One region of the Pseudarthrobacter sp. CC12 genome, then DNA from elsewhere that is predicted to be linked to it. Evidence: predicted binding sites of a transcription regulator. Region 1 holds the regulator's gene; the other holds the start of a gene.
The links. The regulator LexA, encoded in region 1, represses DNA repair genes until DNA is damaged. The targets are predictions, from matches to a motif close to TCGAACANNTGTTCGA.

Region 1 (8,415 bases):
CCCGGCCGCCGGACACAACTCGAAAGTCAGCCCACTGCTGCACTTCCCGCCTTGGTCCGGCCTTTCCAGCCCTGCCGCCGATCTGACGCGGCATTCGAGCCCCGGCATCGCAGCCGGCGGCGCAACAACCAGGAGAAACGCATGACCGCAGGCCGTCAGCCCAGCGCGAATACATTCCAACTTCGAGCCAATCAGCACTATTCTGGAACTGCCGAATCTTCAAAGGAGACCATGACCAGCCAGCCCAATACCGGTTCCGATCCAGCCGCCCAGGACATGAGTCCGCAGGAGATCCAGGCTGTCATCGACCGGATCCTCGCCAAGGACGTTCCCGCCAAAAATGCCGGCACGTCCGGCGGTGAAGGCGGCAGCGGTAAAGCCGTCCTTGGCAAGGCCCAAGCCATTTCCCGGCTCGACGAAGAACATTCAACGTACGACGGCGACCAGCAGGACCTCGAGGAACGCCGCGCCCTGCGCCGCAGGGCGGGTCTGTCCACCGAGCTTGAGGACGTCACCGAAGTTGAATACCGGCAGCTGCGCCTGGAACGCGTGGTCCTGGCCGGGCTTTGGTCAGAGGGAACGCTGGCCGACGCCGAAAACTCATTGCGGGAGCTGGCCGCCCTGGCCGAGACTGCGGGCTCGGAAGTCCTCGACGGTCTGGTGCAGCGCCGCGACAAGCCGGACCCCGGGACGTTCCTGGGTTCCGGCAAGGCGCAGGAACTCAAGGACATCGTCATGGCCACCGGCGCGGACACCGTAGTGGTGGACGCCGAACTGGCTCCTTCCCAGCGCCGAGGCCTTGAAGACATCGTCAAGGTCAAGGTCATCGACCGAACAGCCCTGATCCTGGACATCTTCGCCCAGCACGCCAAGAGCCGCGAAGGCAAGGCGCAGGTGGAGCTGGCGCAGCTGGAATACCTGCTTCCCCGCCTGCGCGGCTGGGGTGAGTCGATGTCCCGCCAGGCCGGCGGCCAGGTGGGCGGCGCCGCCGCCGGCATGGGCTCCCGTGGTCCAGGCGAGACCAAGATCGAACTCGACCGGCGCCGGATCCGTACCCGGATGGCCAAGCTGCGGCGCGAAATCGCCGCCATGAAGCCGGCACGGGAGACCAAACGGGCCAACCGGCGTCGTAATGAAGTGCCCTCCGTGGCAATCGCCGGCTACACCAACGCCGGCAAGTCCTCGCTGCTCAACCGGCTCACCGACGCAGGGGTCCTCGTGGAGAATGCCCTCTTCGCCACCCTTGATCCCACCGTCCGCAAGGCCGAAACCGCTGACGGCCTGGGGTACACGCTGGCGGACACCGTCGGGTTCGTCCGTTCACTGCCCACCCAGCTGGTGGAAGCCTTCCGCTCCACCCTCGAGGAGGTGGCGGACTCGGACCTGATCCTGCACGTGGTGGACGTGTCGCACCCCGACCCGGAAGGGCAGATCGCCGCGGTCCGGAAGGTCTTCAGCGAAGTCGACGCCCGCAAGGTGCCTGAAATCATCGTCCTGAACAAGGCCGATGCGGCGGACCCCTTTGTGGTGGAGCGGCTGAAGCAGCGCGAGCCACGGCACGTGGTGGTCTCGGCCAGGACCGGGGAAGGCATCCCGGAATTGCTGAAGGCCATCAGCGAGTCCATTCCCCGGCCATCGGTCAAGATGGAGCTGCTCATCCCGTACGAGCGCGGGGACCTGATCAGCAAGCTCCATGAGTCCGACGCCGAGATCCTCAGCCTGGACCACCTCGAGGCCGGTACCAGGGCTGCGGTGATGGTCCGGGAGGGCCTCGCGTCCGAACTGGAACAATTCGTCGTCAATGACTGACCTCGCAGCCGGCGAAGCTGCGCAGACGGCGGGCGAGCAGTTCGTTATCGAACTGCTCGACCTCGCCGTCGCCGGCATGGGCGGACAAAGCCGCACCGGACAACACGAAATGGCCCGCCAGGTGGCCAGGGCCATCGAAACCGGCAACCACCTGTTGGTCCAGGCAGGTACCGGCACCGGCAAATCGCTGGCCTACCTGATACCGCTGATCGCCCACGCCCTGGAAAGCAACAAGCCTGCGCTGGTCTCCACGGCGACCCTGGCGCTCCAGACCCAGATTGTCGGCAGGGACCTGCCCCGCCTCCTGAAGAACATCACGCCGGCGCTGGACCGGCCGGTCAAGGTTGCACTGGTCAAGGGCAGGTCCAACTATGTGTGCCGCCACAAGCTTGAAGGCGGGTTCCCTTCCGAGGAACCGTCGGAAGGGCAGCTGTTTTCCCTGGGGGAGGACACCAGCGTTCCGCATTTCGCCGCCTCCGTGGGCGGACCATCGTCACAGCTGGGCAAGGAAGTGGTGCGGCTCCGGGAATGGGCGGAGAAGACGGCCACCGGCGACCGCGACGAGCTGCTGCCTGGAGTGACCGACCGTGCATGGCGGCAGGTTTCCGTCACCTCGATGGAATGCCTCGGCGCCCAAAAATGCCCGATGGCCGCTGAATGCTTCAGCGAGCTCGCCCGGCAGGATGCCGCCGAGGCTGACGTGGTGGTGACCAACCACGCCATGCTGGCCGTCAGCGCGTTCGAAGGACTGGCAGTCCTGCCCGAATACGACGTCGTGGTGGTGGACGAAGCGCACGAGCTGCAGGACCGGGTGACGGGAGCCGTCTCCGGGCAGCTGTCCGTGGCCATGGTCCACGCGGCCGCTTCCGGCGCACGGAAACACACCGCCATCACCGTTGACGCCCTGAACGCCGCAGCTGCCAACCTGGAAATGGCCCTCGCGGGCGCGCCCAACGGACTTCTCCCCAACGGACTGAACGATGAACAGCTTGACTGCGTGGACCAGCTGCGTGAAGCGTGCAGGGCTGCGTTGTCCGATTCCAAGGGGGACAGCAATACCACGGCCGACGGCGGGCGGCAGCTGGCGCGTTCCCGGCTGATGCTCATCCTGGAACTGTGCGAGCGGCTGATCGCTGCCCGGGAAAACCGGGAAGTGGTGTGGTTCTCCCGCGCCAGCACCTTCGATCCCGGCCAAGGCTATTCGCAGCCCGATGACAGCGCGCCGGTCCTGATCAACATTGCGCCGCTGTCCGTCGCCGGCCGGCTGCGGGAGGGGCTCTTCGCCGGCCACACCGTGGTGCTGACCTCTGCCACCCTGGCGATCGGTTCCGCCTTTGAACCGGCCGCAGGAGGCCTGGGCCTGATCGGTGACGGAGCGCCCAGCTGGACGGGCGTGGATGTTGGCTCGCCCTTCGACTACCCCAAACAGGGCATCCTTTACGTTGCCGGTCACCTGCCCAAGCCCGGCCGAGGTGTTTCACCGGAAGCACTGGCCGAACTCGAAGCGCTCATCAAGGCCTCCAACGGGGGAGCGCTTTGCCTGTTCTCCTCGCGGCGGGCGGCCGAGGAAGCCGCCGATGCCCTCCGCCCGAAGCTCGACATGACTGTCCTCTGCCAGGGGGAGTCGACCATGACCGCCCTGGTCAAACAATTCGCGGACGAACCGGACACCTGCCTCTTCGGAACCATGTCCCTGTGGCAGGGTGTGGATGTTCCCGGTGGATCCTGCCGGCTGGTGGTGATTGACCGCATCCCGTTCCCGCGGCCGGACGACCCCCTCATGACGGCGCGTTCGCGTGCCGTGGCGCAGGCCGGGGGGAACGGTTTCATGTCTGTTTCGGCAACCCACGCTGCCATCCGGCTTGCCCAGGGGGCCGGCCGCCTGATCAGGTCAACCGGGGACAAAGGAGTGGTGGCAGTCCTGGACTCGCGGCTGGCCACCGAGCGCTATGCGGGATTCCTGCGCGGCGCCCTCCCGCCGTTCTGGGCCACCACTGACCGCGCCAAAGCGCTGGCAGCCCTCACCAGGCTGGGCGCCGACGCGTCCTGAGAACGGCCGGATAGCGCCTGCACGGATGCCGGGCAGGCGTGCGCAGGCTAGAGCGAACGCAGGACTGAGACGACCTTGCCCATGATGGTGGCATGGTCGCCCAGGATCGGTTCGTACTGGGTGTTCTGCGGCAGCAGCCAGGTGTGGCCGTCGCGCTGGCGGAAGGTCTTGACCGTCGCCTCGTCATCCAGCAGTGCAGCGACGATGTCCCCGTTGGCAGCGTCAGCCTGGCGCCGCACCACCACCCAGTCACCGTCGCAAATGGCGGCATCCACCATCGAATCGCCGGCCACCTTCAGCATGAAAAGTTCGCCCTGGCCAACCAGTTGGCGGGGCAGCGGCATGACATCTTCGACGAGCTGTTCGGCAAGGATGGGGCCGCCGGCGGCAATCCGGCCCACCAGCGGAACCATGGCCGTATCCAGAGCAGTAGGCAGCTCCGTGACGGTGGCGCTGTCCCCTGCGGCTTGGGGCGCACGGGACGTGCCCGCGCTCTTTCCCCCGCCGTCCAGCGTCAGCGGCATCAACACTTCCATGGCACGGGGCCGCTTGGGGTCGCGCCGAAGGTAGCCCAGCTTTTCCAGCTGCGAGAGCTGATGGGTCACGCTTGACAGGCTTGCAAGGCCGACCGTGTCGCCGATTTCCCGCATGGACGGCGGATACCCGTTCTCGTTAACGGAGCGCTGGATGGTCTCGAGGATCTTCTTCTGCCGGGGAGTCAGCCCCTTGGTGGTCCTCTTGGATTGCGGGGCGGTCCTGCCCCCGGCGGCTGCTGCTGCCATATTCGCCACTGCCTTTCGCTTGCCGCCGGAACTTCCGCCGGGCGCTGTTTCCGCCGTGCCGGTGGAAGGACTCCCACTGTCATTGTCAGACCCTGCTGGTCAACTTCAGGAGTGGTTGTTCTTGGTTCCAAAACTAGGCCAGCCATAGTGCTTTTTCAAACATTTGTTCTAGCGAGTCTCGACAATGTTCGTTGATAGGTGCTAAAACTTAACCAGCAAAGTTCGAATATGTGTTCTAACCAGCAGATGCCTCCTTCGAATACCCGGCCGGAAGATGTGCCCGGCGGCGGTTTTGAACGGCAAGGGCGTTGCGGGCGGACACCCGGGCAGCACGGCAAGTCCAGGAGGGCTTAGTTCATGTCAGCTTTAACTCTTCACCAGGTTTCACCATCGCCTGCACCGCTGCGGCTCACCCGCCGGGGGAGGATCGTCCTGATTGGGGTCCCGCTTGTAGTCCTCGCTGTTCTCCTGCTGTCACTCGCCGGGTTCTTCCATTCCCCGGCCAAGGCCTCGGATTCGGTTGCGGACCTCGCGGTGACACCCACCGTTACCGTGACGGTGCAGCCCGGACAGTCGTTGTGGGCCATTGCCGGTACCGTCGCGCCGGGCCGGGACGCCCGCGACGTCGTGGCGGACATTGTCCAGCTCAACAACCTTGACGCCGGCACCGTCCTTCCAGGCCGGCAGCTGTTCGTTCCCACCCACTGAGGGGGAAGCCGCGGGAACCGTCACATTTTCCGGTAGTTGCCGCGGCAACTAAACTGTTCAGGTGAACCAGCAGCTAGAACGTCTGAACCGGCTTCCCCTCCGCAGCAACCTTCGCGGACTGACTCCCTATGGTGCTCCCCAGCTGAACGTCCCCATCCTGCTGAACGTCAACGAAAACACCCATGGGGTTCCTGCCGATGTGCGGGCCGCCATCAGCGCCGCCGTTACGGAAGCCGCCGCAGGCCTCAACCGCTACCCGGACCGCGAGTTCACCGCGCTCCGGAAGGCCCTGGCGGAATATCTCGGGCATGGGCTCGACGAAACCAACCTGTGGGCAGCCAACGGCTCCAACGAGGTCCTGCAACAGATCCTCCAGGCCTTCGGCGGCCCAGGGCGCACGGCCCTTGGCTTCCCGCCGACGTACTCCATGTACCCGTTGCTGGCCAGCGGAACGGACACGCAGTACATCACGGGGGAACGCGCGGAAGGCTATGACCTCAGCGCAGAGTCCGCGGCCCGCCAGGTCAAGGAACTCCAGCCCAACATCGTGTTCCTCTGCTCACCCAACAATCCCACCGGGACCGGGCTTGGGCTGGACGTCGTGGAAGCCGTCTATGACGCCGGCGCGGACAGCCAGGCCATCGTGATCGTCGACGAGGCGTACCACGAGTTCGCACACGACGGAACGCCGAGCGCACTGACACTCCTGCCCGGCCGTGAACGTCTGATCGTCTCCCGCACGATGAGCAAGGCCTTCGCCCTGGCGGGGGCACGGCTCGGTTACATGGCCGCAGCCCCCGAGGTCGCCGATGCCCTGCGTCTCGTGCGCCTGCCGTACCACCTCTCCGCCATCACCCAGGCCACCGCCCTGGCGGCCCTCGAACACCGCGAAGCGCTGATGGCCGACGTCGAGGACATCAAGAAGCAGAGGGACCGCATCGTGGCCGAGCTGACCAGGATGGGACTCAAGCCCGCAGCATCGGACTCCAACTACGTTTTCTTCGGCGGCCTGGAAAACCCGCACCAGGTCTGGCAGGAGCTCCTTGACGCCGGCGTGCTCATCCGCGATGTGGGCATCCCGGGCCACCTCCGCGTCACGGCGGGCACTGAGGCGGAAACCACAGCCTTCCTGACCTCCCTGGAACGCATCCTTGCCGGCCACGCCGCGCTTCACGCCTAGACTTGATACGGCGGCGCTGGACGCCTTGAACCACTTCTTCTCGCACAAAGGATCCTTCACCATGAGTTCAACCGGATCGAATACGGCTGCAGCCCGGACCGCCCGCATGGAGCGTGCCACCAGCGAGTCCTCGGTACTCGTGGAGATCAACCTGGACGGTACCGGAGTCTCGGACATCGACACCTCGGTGCCGTTCTACGACCACATGCTGACGGCCCTGTGCAAGCACTCCCTGATCGATATGACGGTCAAGGCCACCGGGGACACCCACATAGACGTCCACCACACCGTTGAGGATGTCGCCATCACCTTCGGTGAAGTCCTGCGGACGGCCCTCGGCAACAAAGCGGGCATCCGCCGGTTTGGCGAGGCCACGGTGCCGCTGGACGAGGCCCTCGCCAACGCGGTGGTGGACGTTTCCGGCCGCCCCTACCTGGTGCACGGCGGTGAGCCCGCCGGCCAGGAATACCACCTCATTGGCGGCCACTTCACCGGGTCCCTGACCCGCCATGCCTTTGAGGCCATCACGCTGCACGCCGGAATTTGCCTCCACATGAACGTGCTGGCCGGCCGGGACCCCCACCACATCGTCGAGGCCCAGTTCAAAGCCTTTGCGCGCGCGCTCCGCGCCGCCGTCGAACCGGATCCCCGGGTTGAGGGCATCCCCTCCACCAAGGGTGCCCTGTGAGCGGCCCGGAACTGAAGGACGGGGCCATCATCGACCCCTCGGCGTCCCGCAGGCTGCCGTCGCCTGAGGGCAAGCCCACCGTCACGGTGCTGGACTACGGTTCCGGGAACGTCAGGTCCGCGGTGCGTGCCCTGGAACGCGCCGGCGCGGAAGTGATCCTGAGCGCCAAACCGGAGGACGTCCTGAACGCGGACGGCCTGGTGGTGCCCGGCGTCGGCGCATTCGAAACCGTGATGCGCGAACTCAAGGCCGTGGACGGCATCCGGCTCATCGGCCGGCGCGTGGCCGGCGGGCGCCCGGTACTTGGCATTTGCGTGGGCCTGCAGGTCCTGTTCGAAGCCGGCGTCGAACACGGCACTGAAGCCCAGGGCATCGGTGAATGGCCCGGAAAGGTGGAGGCCCTCCCGGCGGAGGTCGTACCCCACATGGGCTGGAACACCGTCAAGGTCCCCGAAGGCTCGAAGCTCTTTGCCGGCGTCGAAAACGAACGGTTCTACTTCGTGCACTCCTACGGCGTGCAGGAATGGAACTTCGACGTCATCCAGCCGCGGATGGCACCGCCACTGGTGACCTGGTCCGAGCACGGCGGCCCGTTCATCGCGGCCGTGGAAAACGGCCCGCTCTGCGCAACCCAGTTCCACCCCGAAAAATCCGGCGATGCCGGCGCGCGGCTCCTGCGCAACTGGGTGGAGGGCCTGCGCAGGCCGGCCGGCGCCGATTCCGGCGACCCTGCCAGCGCCGGCAGTGGCGCCTAGATGTGGTCCGTACTCCTGATGGGCCTCGCCGGCCTGCTGATTGGCGGCGGCATCTCGTTCCGGCAGCAGGCCAGGCCCCTGTGGCTCCAGGTGTCGTTCTACGCCCTGGCTGCCATGTCACTGGTTGCCGCCTACCTGCTCACGCTGCCGGGCAATTGACAGTCCGGGGGCGGCACGGAGCATAAACGGTTGCCGGCCGCCCCCGCTTTAGTCCCAACCGAAGAACCAACACCGAGGATGAGTATGACCACCGCACATGACCTGCCGGTACTTGAACTCCTGCCAGCCGTCGACGTTGTCAACGGCCAGGCCGTCCGGCTGGTCCAGGGCGAGGCGGGCAGCGAAACCAGCTACGGCACCCCCCTCGAAGCCGCGTTGAACTGGCAGCAGCAGGGTGCTGAATGGGTCCACCTGGTTGACCTTGACGCTGCTTTCGGGCGCGG
Region 2 (8,415 bases), on a different contig from region 1:
TGACCAGCGCCGCCGACAGCGGCGACCTTGCCCGGCTCACGGGCCTGGTCGATACAGCCAACGGCATTGCCGCCCGGGTTCCGCCGGGAAAGGGCAGTTACGCGTTCCCCAACCTGGACCTGCAGATCCACATGTACCGCCGCCCCCAGGGGGAATGGCTGGGACTGGACAACGCCGTTTCCTTCGGCAGTGACGGGATCGGGCTGACATCCACCGTGCTCCACGACCTGCAGGGCCCCTTCGGCCGGGCCGAACAGATCCTGACACTGCGCAAATCCTGACCCCTCCCGGCTATGGCGCGGCCATATATCGCTGAGTATCGTTGTATATCGTTCGCGATTGGCAAAGGAGTTCATCATGCGTGCTTCACACCCTGCAGGCGGATTTGGCGGGAACAACCTCGACGGCATGTGGCAGGCCGTCGAGGAGCTGCGTTCCCGGTTTGAGAAGCGGGCCGGTACCCGGGCCGGAAAAGGCGAAGTGCGGGCGGCGGTCCTGGCACTGCTCGCCGAGCAGCCCATGCACGGTTACCAGATCATCCGGGAGATCGAGGAGCGCAGCGGCGGCAGCTGGAAGCCGAGCGCAGGTTCGGTCTACCCGACGCTGCAGCTGCTGGCGGACGAAGGTTCGATCAGTGCCGAGGAATCGAACGGCCGCAAAATCTATTCGCTGACCGAAGCGGGCCGGGAGGAAGCGGCGGCCCACCATGGCTCGGCGCCCTGGGATCCGGCCGGCCCCGTGTCCGGCGGCGTTGCTTCCCTCCCCAAGGCCGGGATCGAACTGGCCCAGGCCGCGGCGCAGGTGGGCCGTACGGGATCCCAGGACCAGGTGCACCAGGCCGTTGCGGTGCTGGATGAGGCCCGCCGCCGCCTGTACGCCATCCTCGCCCAGGACTGAACCGGGTGGCGTCCACGGTCCAGGCGGGGGCCAACCCTCCGCCACCCCTGCGGGAGCACCGCGGGCGCTACCGGAGGATCCTGCGCTTCGCAGCGTGGAACCTTGCCTCCACCTGGTGGTTCGAGCTGTTCCTGCCGCGGGTGGGGCTCGGCTGGATGGCTGCGCGGAGCCGTTCACGGCGGATGCGGCGCTTCGCCCAGCGGTTCCACGACCTGGCCGTGGAACTTGGGGGACTCATGATCAAGGTGGGCCAGTTCCTGTCCTCCCGGCTTGATGTCCTGCCGCCGGAAATCACTAAGGAGCTGGAGGGGCTGCAGGACGAGGTTCCCCCGGTGGCCTTCCCGGCCATCTCGGCCCTCGCAGCCCAGGAACTGGGGACGCCGCTGGAGAGGGTCTTCGCGTCCGTCGATCCCGCCCCCATCGCGGCTGCCTCCCTGGGCCAGGCGCACCGGGCACGCCTGGATACCCTCGATGCCGGGGACACCGGCCTCGATGCCGTGGTCCTGAAGGTGCAGCGGCCGGGCATCGGCGCGATCGTCGACGTCGACCTCGCCGCCCTGCGCAGGGTCGCCGGTTGGCTCAGCCACATCCGGCTCGTTTCCCGCCGGGCGGACATGCCGGCGCTGGTGGAGGAGTTCGCCCAGACCAGCCTGCTGGAAATCGACTACCTGCACGAAGCCGTCAATGCCGAGCGCTTTGCCGCGGACTTCGCCGGTGATAGCCGGGTGGAGGTTCCGGGCGTGGTCTGGGAGCGGACCACCCGCCGGGTGCTTACCCTGGAAGACGTCACGGCCATCAAGATCACGGACGTCCAGTCCCTCCGTGCCGCAGGGATCGATCCAGCAACCGTGGCGCCGGTGTTCGCGTCCATCATGTTCGACCAGCTGTTCACCAACGGCTTCTTCCACGCCGACCCGCATCCCGGGAACATCTTTGTCACCCCGGTCCCGCCAGGGGACGGGGAACTGCCCTGGAAGCTGACGTTCATCGACTTCGGCATGATGGGAGAGGTGACCCCTTCCACGCGCAGCGGGCTCCGGAAGCTGCTGATCGCGGCCGCAGCCCGGGACGGGAAGGGCCTGGTGGGGGCCATCAATGATGTGGGCGTCCTGATGCCGTCCGCGGACAGCGTTGGACTGGAGCGCGCCATGACGCAGCTCTTTGCCCGTTTCGGCGGCAAAGGCTTCGCCGAACTCCGGGAAGTGGACCCGCGCGAGTTCCGTGACTTTGCGGTGGAGTTCGGTGACGTGGTCCGCTCGTTGCCGTTCCAGCTGCCGGAAAACTTCCTCCTCATCATCCGGGCCATGTCCCTCACCTCCGGAGTGTGCAGTGCGTTGGACGAGCGTTTCAACCTCTGGGACTCGGTGGAGCCGTACGCCGCCCGGCTGCTGCGGAACGAGCGGGGCAACCTGGTGCAGGACGCGGCCCGGCAGGCCATCGACGCCGCCGCTGTTGCCTTCCGCCTCCCCGGCCGGCTGGACGCCCTGGCAGGACGGCTGGAGGAGGGATCGCTGCAGGTAGCCGTACCACGCCTGGAACGCCAGGCGGCCCGGCTGGACAGGGCCGTGCGCCGCGCGGCGTCCGCCCTGGTCTTCGGAGCCCTGCTGCTCGCCGGGGCAGTGGTCCGGCCCGACGACCTTGCCCTGGGGAATGCGCTGATGACCGCATCGGCCGTTCCGCTGCTTCACGCCCTGTGGGTGGGGCGCCGGGGGCGTTAAGGCCGCCGCCGCCGTCGGGCGTAACCTAGGGGTGGCCTGCCCATTGGCAGGCGCTGAACCCGTCGCCACCGTAGCTGTCGACGCTGAATGCCTGGGAGCCCCGCACTATGCACCACACCGGTACCGGATCCAGCGCGCTTACCGTGGTGCGGCAGGATGTGTCGCTCGGCGCTGGCCGTGACCTCGAATTCGGGCTGGAGCTGCTGGCGAGGGCACGAAGCGGCGGTTTGGGGCCCACCCTGCGGCTGTACCGGCCCGCGCCCACGGTGGCGTTCGGGCAGCGGGACACCCGGCTGCCGGGTTTCGAGGCCGCCGCCCAGGCCTGCCGCGATCATGGGTTCGAACCCCTGGTCCGGAGGGCCGGCGGACGCGCGGCCGCCTACCACCGGGGCAGCCTGGTGGTGGACCACATTGAGCCGGACGCGGACGCCGTCGCCGGATCCAAGGCCCGGTTCGGGTGCTTCGGAGGGCTGTTTGCGGAGGCGCTGCAGAACGTAGGCGTGCAGGCGGCGGTGGGGGAGATCCCCGGCGAGTACTGTCCCGGCGAGTTCAGCGTCCACGGAACCGATGCCATGGACAGTTCCCGCAGGATAAAACTGGTGGGCACCGCCCAGCGGGTGGTCTCCGGTGCATGGCTCTTCAGCTCGGTGATCGTGGTGGAGGACTCCGCCCCGATCCGCAAGGTCCTTACCGACAGCTACGCGGCGCTGGGCCTGGACTGGGATCCTGCCACCGCCGGCGCCGCCAATGACCTGGTGCCGGGTTTGGACGTGGCCGCCGTTGAGCAGGCCCTCCTGGAAACGTATGCGGGCCATGCCACCCTGGAAACTGCTTCCTTCAGCAGCCTGGGGGCATGACCCGCATCAATTGGTGCGCGGCCGGTCAGGCGGCCAGGCGGCTCTTGACCTCGGCGGCGGACGGGTTGGTGGCCGCGCTGCCGTCCGGGAAGAGGACCGTGGGGACGGTGCGGTTGCCGCCGTTCAGCTGCTCCACGAGTTCGGCAGTTCCGTCCACCTCTTCGATGTTGATCTCGGTGTAGCCGATCCCCTGGGCGTCCAGCTGCTTCTTGAGCCGGTTGCAGTAGCCGCACCACGTGGTGGAAAACATGGTGATGGTGCCGGATTCGGGAGTGAAGTCCACAGGGATCTCCTATACGTCGCTTGAAAGGTTTCCTTACTGTCAACCGTAGCGCGGCGGCCGGTATTCCCCGGCGTCCAAAGGCTGCTGCGGTGCCCGGATGACAGTTTGTGGCGGCCGGTGGCAAGCTGGTGCCATGTGTGGACGCTACGTAATGGCACGGGCCGTGGGGGACCTCCTGGCCGAGTTCGACGCCGAAATCGAAGATGAGGTGAGCATCCCGCCGTCGTGGAATGTTGCACCCACTGACCCCGTCCCGATCGTGCTGGAGCGGCTGGTGGATGACAGTGCCGCGCCCCGCCAGGCGCGCCAGCTGCATGTGGCGCGCTGGGGCCTGGTTCCGTCCTGGGCCAAGGACCCGAAAATTGGTTCGGGCATGATCAACGCCCGCAGCGAAACTGTGCTGGAGAAGCCTGCCTTCCGCAAGGCCGTCCAGTCCCGCCGCTGTGCCGTCCCGGCCGACGGCTACTACGAATGGAAGCAAGGCCCGGGGAAGTCGAAGCAGCCGTACTACGTGCATCCCGGTGGGGACCGTGGCCTGGCCTTCGCCGGCCTGTATGAGTGGTGGAAGGACCCGTCCGTACCGGAGGGGGAGCCGGGCCGCTGGCTGCTGTCCACCTCGATCCTGACGGCGGACACCCCTCCGCCCGGGGCGGAATCCACCATTTTCGGGAAGCTGACCGAACTCCACGACAGGGTGCCGCTGCCCATGGATAAGTCCACCATGGAAGCCTGGCTGGACCCGCAGGCGGATGATGCCGCCGCGCTGGTTGACCTGGTGCGGTCAGGGGTTAAGGACGCCGCTGCGGACTGGCGCGTGGAATCCGTAGGCAAGGACGTGGGCAACGTCCGGAACAACGGCCCGGAACTCATCCGCCCGGTGGAAGCTCTGTTCTAGCAGCCCGGCGCAGGGTGTACTGCCCTCAAACGGTGACCGAACCGGCGTCGTCCACCGTCCAGGTGGGGTTGTATGCCACTTCCCAGCGAAAACCGTCGGGATCGGCAAAGTACCCGGTATAGCCGCCCCAGGCCTTGGTGACGGGCTCGGCAATAATGGCGGCACCAGCGGCCGCGGCCTGTTCCATGACGCTGTCCACCTCTTCGGGGCTTCCCAGGTTGTGGCTCAGGGTAATGCAGGGGATCCCGTCCGGGCGGCCGGTCACGGCTTCGGCCTGCATCTGGCGGGCATCCCAGAGCGAAAGCACCAGGCCGTGGTTCACCTGGATGAACACCACTTCCCCGGCGACTTCGCGGTGGACCGGCCAGCCGAGGCCGTCAACGTAGAAAGCACGGGACTCCTCGACGCTGCGAACACCGAGGGAAATAAAGTCGACTCTGGGCTCCATGCTTCGATAGTGTCAGATGATGGCGACAATTCAAGGAAACGACCGGGATGCCCGCGCCGACAGGGAACAGCTCGCTGCGGTCCGGGTTGCCGTTGACGAAGTCGATGACCAGATCGTTACCCTGATCGCCCGCCGCGAGCGGCTGATCAGGATCGCCGGCACGCTGAAGGGCGATGACGCGGAGGTGCGTGCCCCCGGCCGCGTAGAGCGGATTATTGAACATGTGCGGTCCGCTGCGGAGAAAAAGGACATCGACCCGGACATCGTTGAAGCAACCTACCGGGCCATGATCTCCGCATTCATTGAACTTGAACTGCGGATCCACAAAGAAAACAGCTGAGGAAGGCTAAAGCGCTTCCTCCACCGGCACCCCGTGCTGGAACTCCCGCCCGTCCGCCTCGCTGAAGGCTGACAGGACATGTCCCTTCCCGAGGCCATTCAAGGCCGTCATGGGAAAGCTTCCGGTGATGCTGTTCTCCGAATGGGACACTCCGGAAAGATCGAAATCCTCCTCGATTCCCTGGTCCCGGTTGAACGAGTAGCAGGCTATGGCCTCCCCGTTCATGAACTCAATGCACAGCCGGCGCTGCGCTGAAAAATCGGGCGAGGCTCCCATCAAACCCACCACGTAGGCGCCCGAGCCCGGAATGGTGCCGTCGATATCGAACGTGGCAACCAGGGTGGAGTCCTGTGTCTTGATGCTGGCCTGCTTCAGGAGTGCGTCATCGGTACTCATGCCAACATCCTGCTCCCTGCCGCACGCCCCGTCCACCCCCGCCTATGTTTTGGTGAGAACCCGGCGTAGACTGAATTTATTCGAATACATGTTCGAATCACGTTGTGATGGGTTAGGTCCGGGAGGTGCGCATGGGCATGTTCAGCGAATCTGTTGACGTGGCGTGTGCCCCCACAGGTGAGCCGGAATCCTTGGTATGGGCAGGTGTGTCCTATACCGTCTGCGCAGAACCCGTCCGCTGGTACGAACGCCGGCAGTGGTGGGCTGAGGACAGCAGGGCTCCCCTGGGCAGCGGGCCCGGAGTGGTGGACCACGAAATCTGGCGGGTCCAGGTGCTGCCCGCCCGGGGTGCCGCCCGTTCCGCCGCGGCACAGGAACCGCCCGGGGCAGAAGTCCTGACCCTTGACCTTTCCCGCCATCTCCGCAGCAACCGGTGGCGGCTGGTGCGGATCCATGACGCCCTTCACCCCAAGACTGCCTGACCCGGAACACTATGAGCTTTACCCACTTGCACGTTTCCACGGCATTCAGCGCCCATTACGGAGTTTCCTGGCCGGAGGAACTGGCCATGGCTGCCGCTGCCGATGGCGCCACGGCCCTCGCCTGCACCGACCGGGACGGCCTGTACGGCACCATCAAGCACCTCAAAGCCTGTATGGCGGCGGGCATCGACCCCATCGTAGGCGTGGACCTGGCGGTATTTGACGACGACGGCGATCACCGCACCCAGGTTGCAGGCAGGGTGGTGGTGCTGGCCAGGGGGCAGAATAACGGTGCCGGGTACCGCGCCTTGTGCCGGCTGGTTTCCGATGCGCACGCGAGGACCTCCGGGAAAGCCGGGGGAGCGGTACCCACCGCGGTGACCCGTGCCGAGCTGGCCTCCCGCACCCTCGACCCCCACACCCTCAAACCGGTGCTGACGGTGCTGATCGGCCCGGACTCGGACGTCGGCCGGGCCATGGGCGGCCGGCGCTACCTGCGTCCCAGGACCCTGTTCAAGCAATGGCTTGACGCAATGCCCGCCGGAACTGTGGTGGCGGAGATCGTCTCCCAACTCAGTGCGCCGGGCAGTCCTTTCAGCACGGCGCACGCTGTGCGCATGCTACGGCTCGCGGAGGAACACCATGTTCCGGCAGTCCTCACCAACGCCGTCCGGTATTGCGCAGCCGATGGTGCACCGACCGCGGATGTCCTTGACTCCGCGCGGACTTTGAAGTCCCTCCCGGAACTTGTAGGGGAGCCACTCCTGCAACCCACGGGCCAGGGATGGCTGAAATCAGCGGATCAAATGCTGGGCCTTGGTAAGGAAATCATCTCCGCCGCCGGTTATGGTGCCGCAGACCTCAAGCAGTTGATGGCGCAGACCGAGGCGCTCGCCGACCTCTGCCGGATCGACCCCGCCACTGATATGGGATGGAAACAGCCAGTGGTGCCGGAAGCTGCCGTCATCGGCATCAACCAGGATCCCCACACGGAGCTCCTCCAGCGCTGCCATGCCGGAATCGGCAGGCGGTTCCCGGGCATCGGCGGTACGGCGGAGCGGGACATGATGGCCCGTTTGGACCATGAACTGGGGATCATCCAGAACCTGGGCTTCTCCTCCTATTTCCTCACTGTTGCGGAGGTCTCCAGGATGATCCAGGACATGGGAGTCCGGGCGGCTGCCAGGGGATCGGGGGCATCAAGCCTGGTCAACTACCTGATAGACGTCAGCCATGTGAACCCCCTCCAGCATGACCTGATCTTTGAACGCTTCCTCTCCAACGACCGCGCCACCCTCCCGGACATTGACATCGACGTCGAAAGTGCCGAGCGGCACAACGTCTACCACAGGATCTTCGAGCGCTTCGGCTCCGAGCGTGTAACCCTCATGAGCATGCAGAACGGATACCGGGCCCGTGGTGCAGTCCGCGACGCCGGGCTGGCGCTGGGCATGGACGATGGCGAGGTGGGGGAGATTGCCAAGCAGCTGTGGCGGTTCTCAGCGCGGAAATTCCGTGAAGCCCTGCAGGAAAAACCCGAACTGCGGGAATTTGCCGGAAGGGTGGAGCAGTCCGATGCGCAGGGAAACCAGCAACTTGACCTGCTGGTAGACCTGACCGAACGCCTTGACCGGCTGCCCCGCCACATATCCATGCACCCATGTGGGGTGATCCTGGGCGATGCCACGCTGCTGGACCGCACACCCGTCCAGCCAAGCGGGCTTGGCCTGCCCATGAGCCAGTTCGACAAACATGACATGGACCCCATGGGCATGCTCAAACTCGATATCCTGGGTGTCCGTATGCAAAGCGCCATGGCATTTGCCGTCCGGGAAATCATCAGGATCCACCCCTCAAAGGAAGAAGTGGTGGAGGCTGGGAACCACCCCATTGGACCTTTTGGTTCGGGGCCGGATTACATTGCCGGCAACGGCCGGATCGACCTGAACGCCGTCCCCCTCGACGACGAAGCCACCTATGAGCTGATCAGGAGCACGCACACCCTTGGCTGCTTCCAGATCGAATCCCCCGGACAACGTGAATTGATCGGCAAGATGGCGCCACGGGAGTTCAACGACCTCATCATCGACATTTCACTG

Region 2: the regulator LexA is predicted to act here: its motif matches at 5,915-5,930, upstream of PV772_RS21270 (DUF6504 family protein).

The regions. Positions count from the first base shown of each region.
Region 1 covers NZ_JARDJH010000004.1:39,474-47,888, reverse strand. Annotated here, with positions in the region: gene hflX (GTPase HflX) at 232-1,809, shown strand; gene PV772_RS04625 (ATP-dependent DNA helicase) at 1,802-3,859, shown strand; gene lexA (transcriptional repressor LexA) at 3,907-4,641, opposite strand; gene PV772_RS04615 (LysM peptidoglycan-binding domain-containing protein) at 4,999-5,349, shown strand; gene PV772_RS04610 (histidinol-phosphate transaminase) at 5,411-6,529, shown strand; gene hisB (imidazoleglycerol-phosphate dehydratase HisB) at 6,591-7,217, shown strand; gene hisH (imidazole glycerol phosphate synthase subunit HisH) at 7,214-7,972, shown strand; gene PV772_RS04595 (hypothetical protein) at 7,973-8,131, shown strand; gene priA (bifunctional 1-(5-phosphoribosyl)-5-((5-phosphoribosylamino)methylideneamino)imidazole-4-carboxamide isomerase/phosphoribosylanthranilate isomerase PriA) at 8,216-8,415, shown strand, end outside.
Region 2 covers NZ_JARDJH010000050.1:8,103-16,517, reverse strand. Annotated here, with positions in the region: gene PV772_RS21315 (thioesterase family protein) at 1-281, shown strand, start outside; gene PV772_RS21310 (PadR family transcriptional regulator) at 358-897, shown strand; gene PV772_RS21305 (AarF/UbiB family protein) at 903-2,615, shown strand; gene PV772_RS21300 (lipoate--protein ligase family protein) at 2,723-3,472, shown strand; gene PV772_RS21295 (mycoredoxin) at 3,498-3,755, opposite strand; gene PV772_RS21290 (SOS response-associated peptidase) at 3,907-4,650, shown strand; gene PV772_RS21285 (VOC family protein) at 4,676-5,098, opposite strand; gene PV772_RS21280 (chorismate mutase) at 5,118-5,438, shown strand; gene PV772_RS21275 (hypothetical protein) at 5,445-5,834, opposite strand; gene PV772_RS21270 (DUF6504 family protein) at 5,966-6,316, shown strand; gene dnaE (DNA polymerase III subunit alpha) at 6,328-8,415, shown strand, end outside.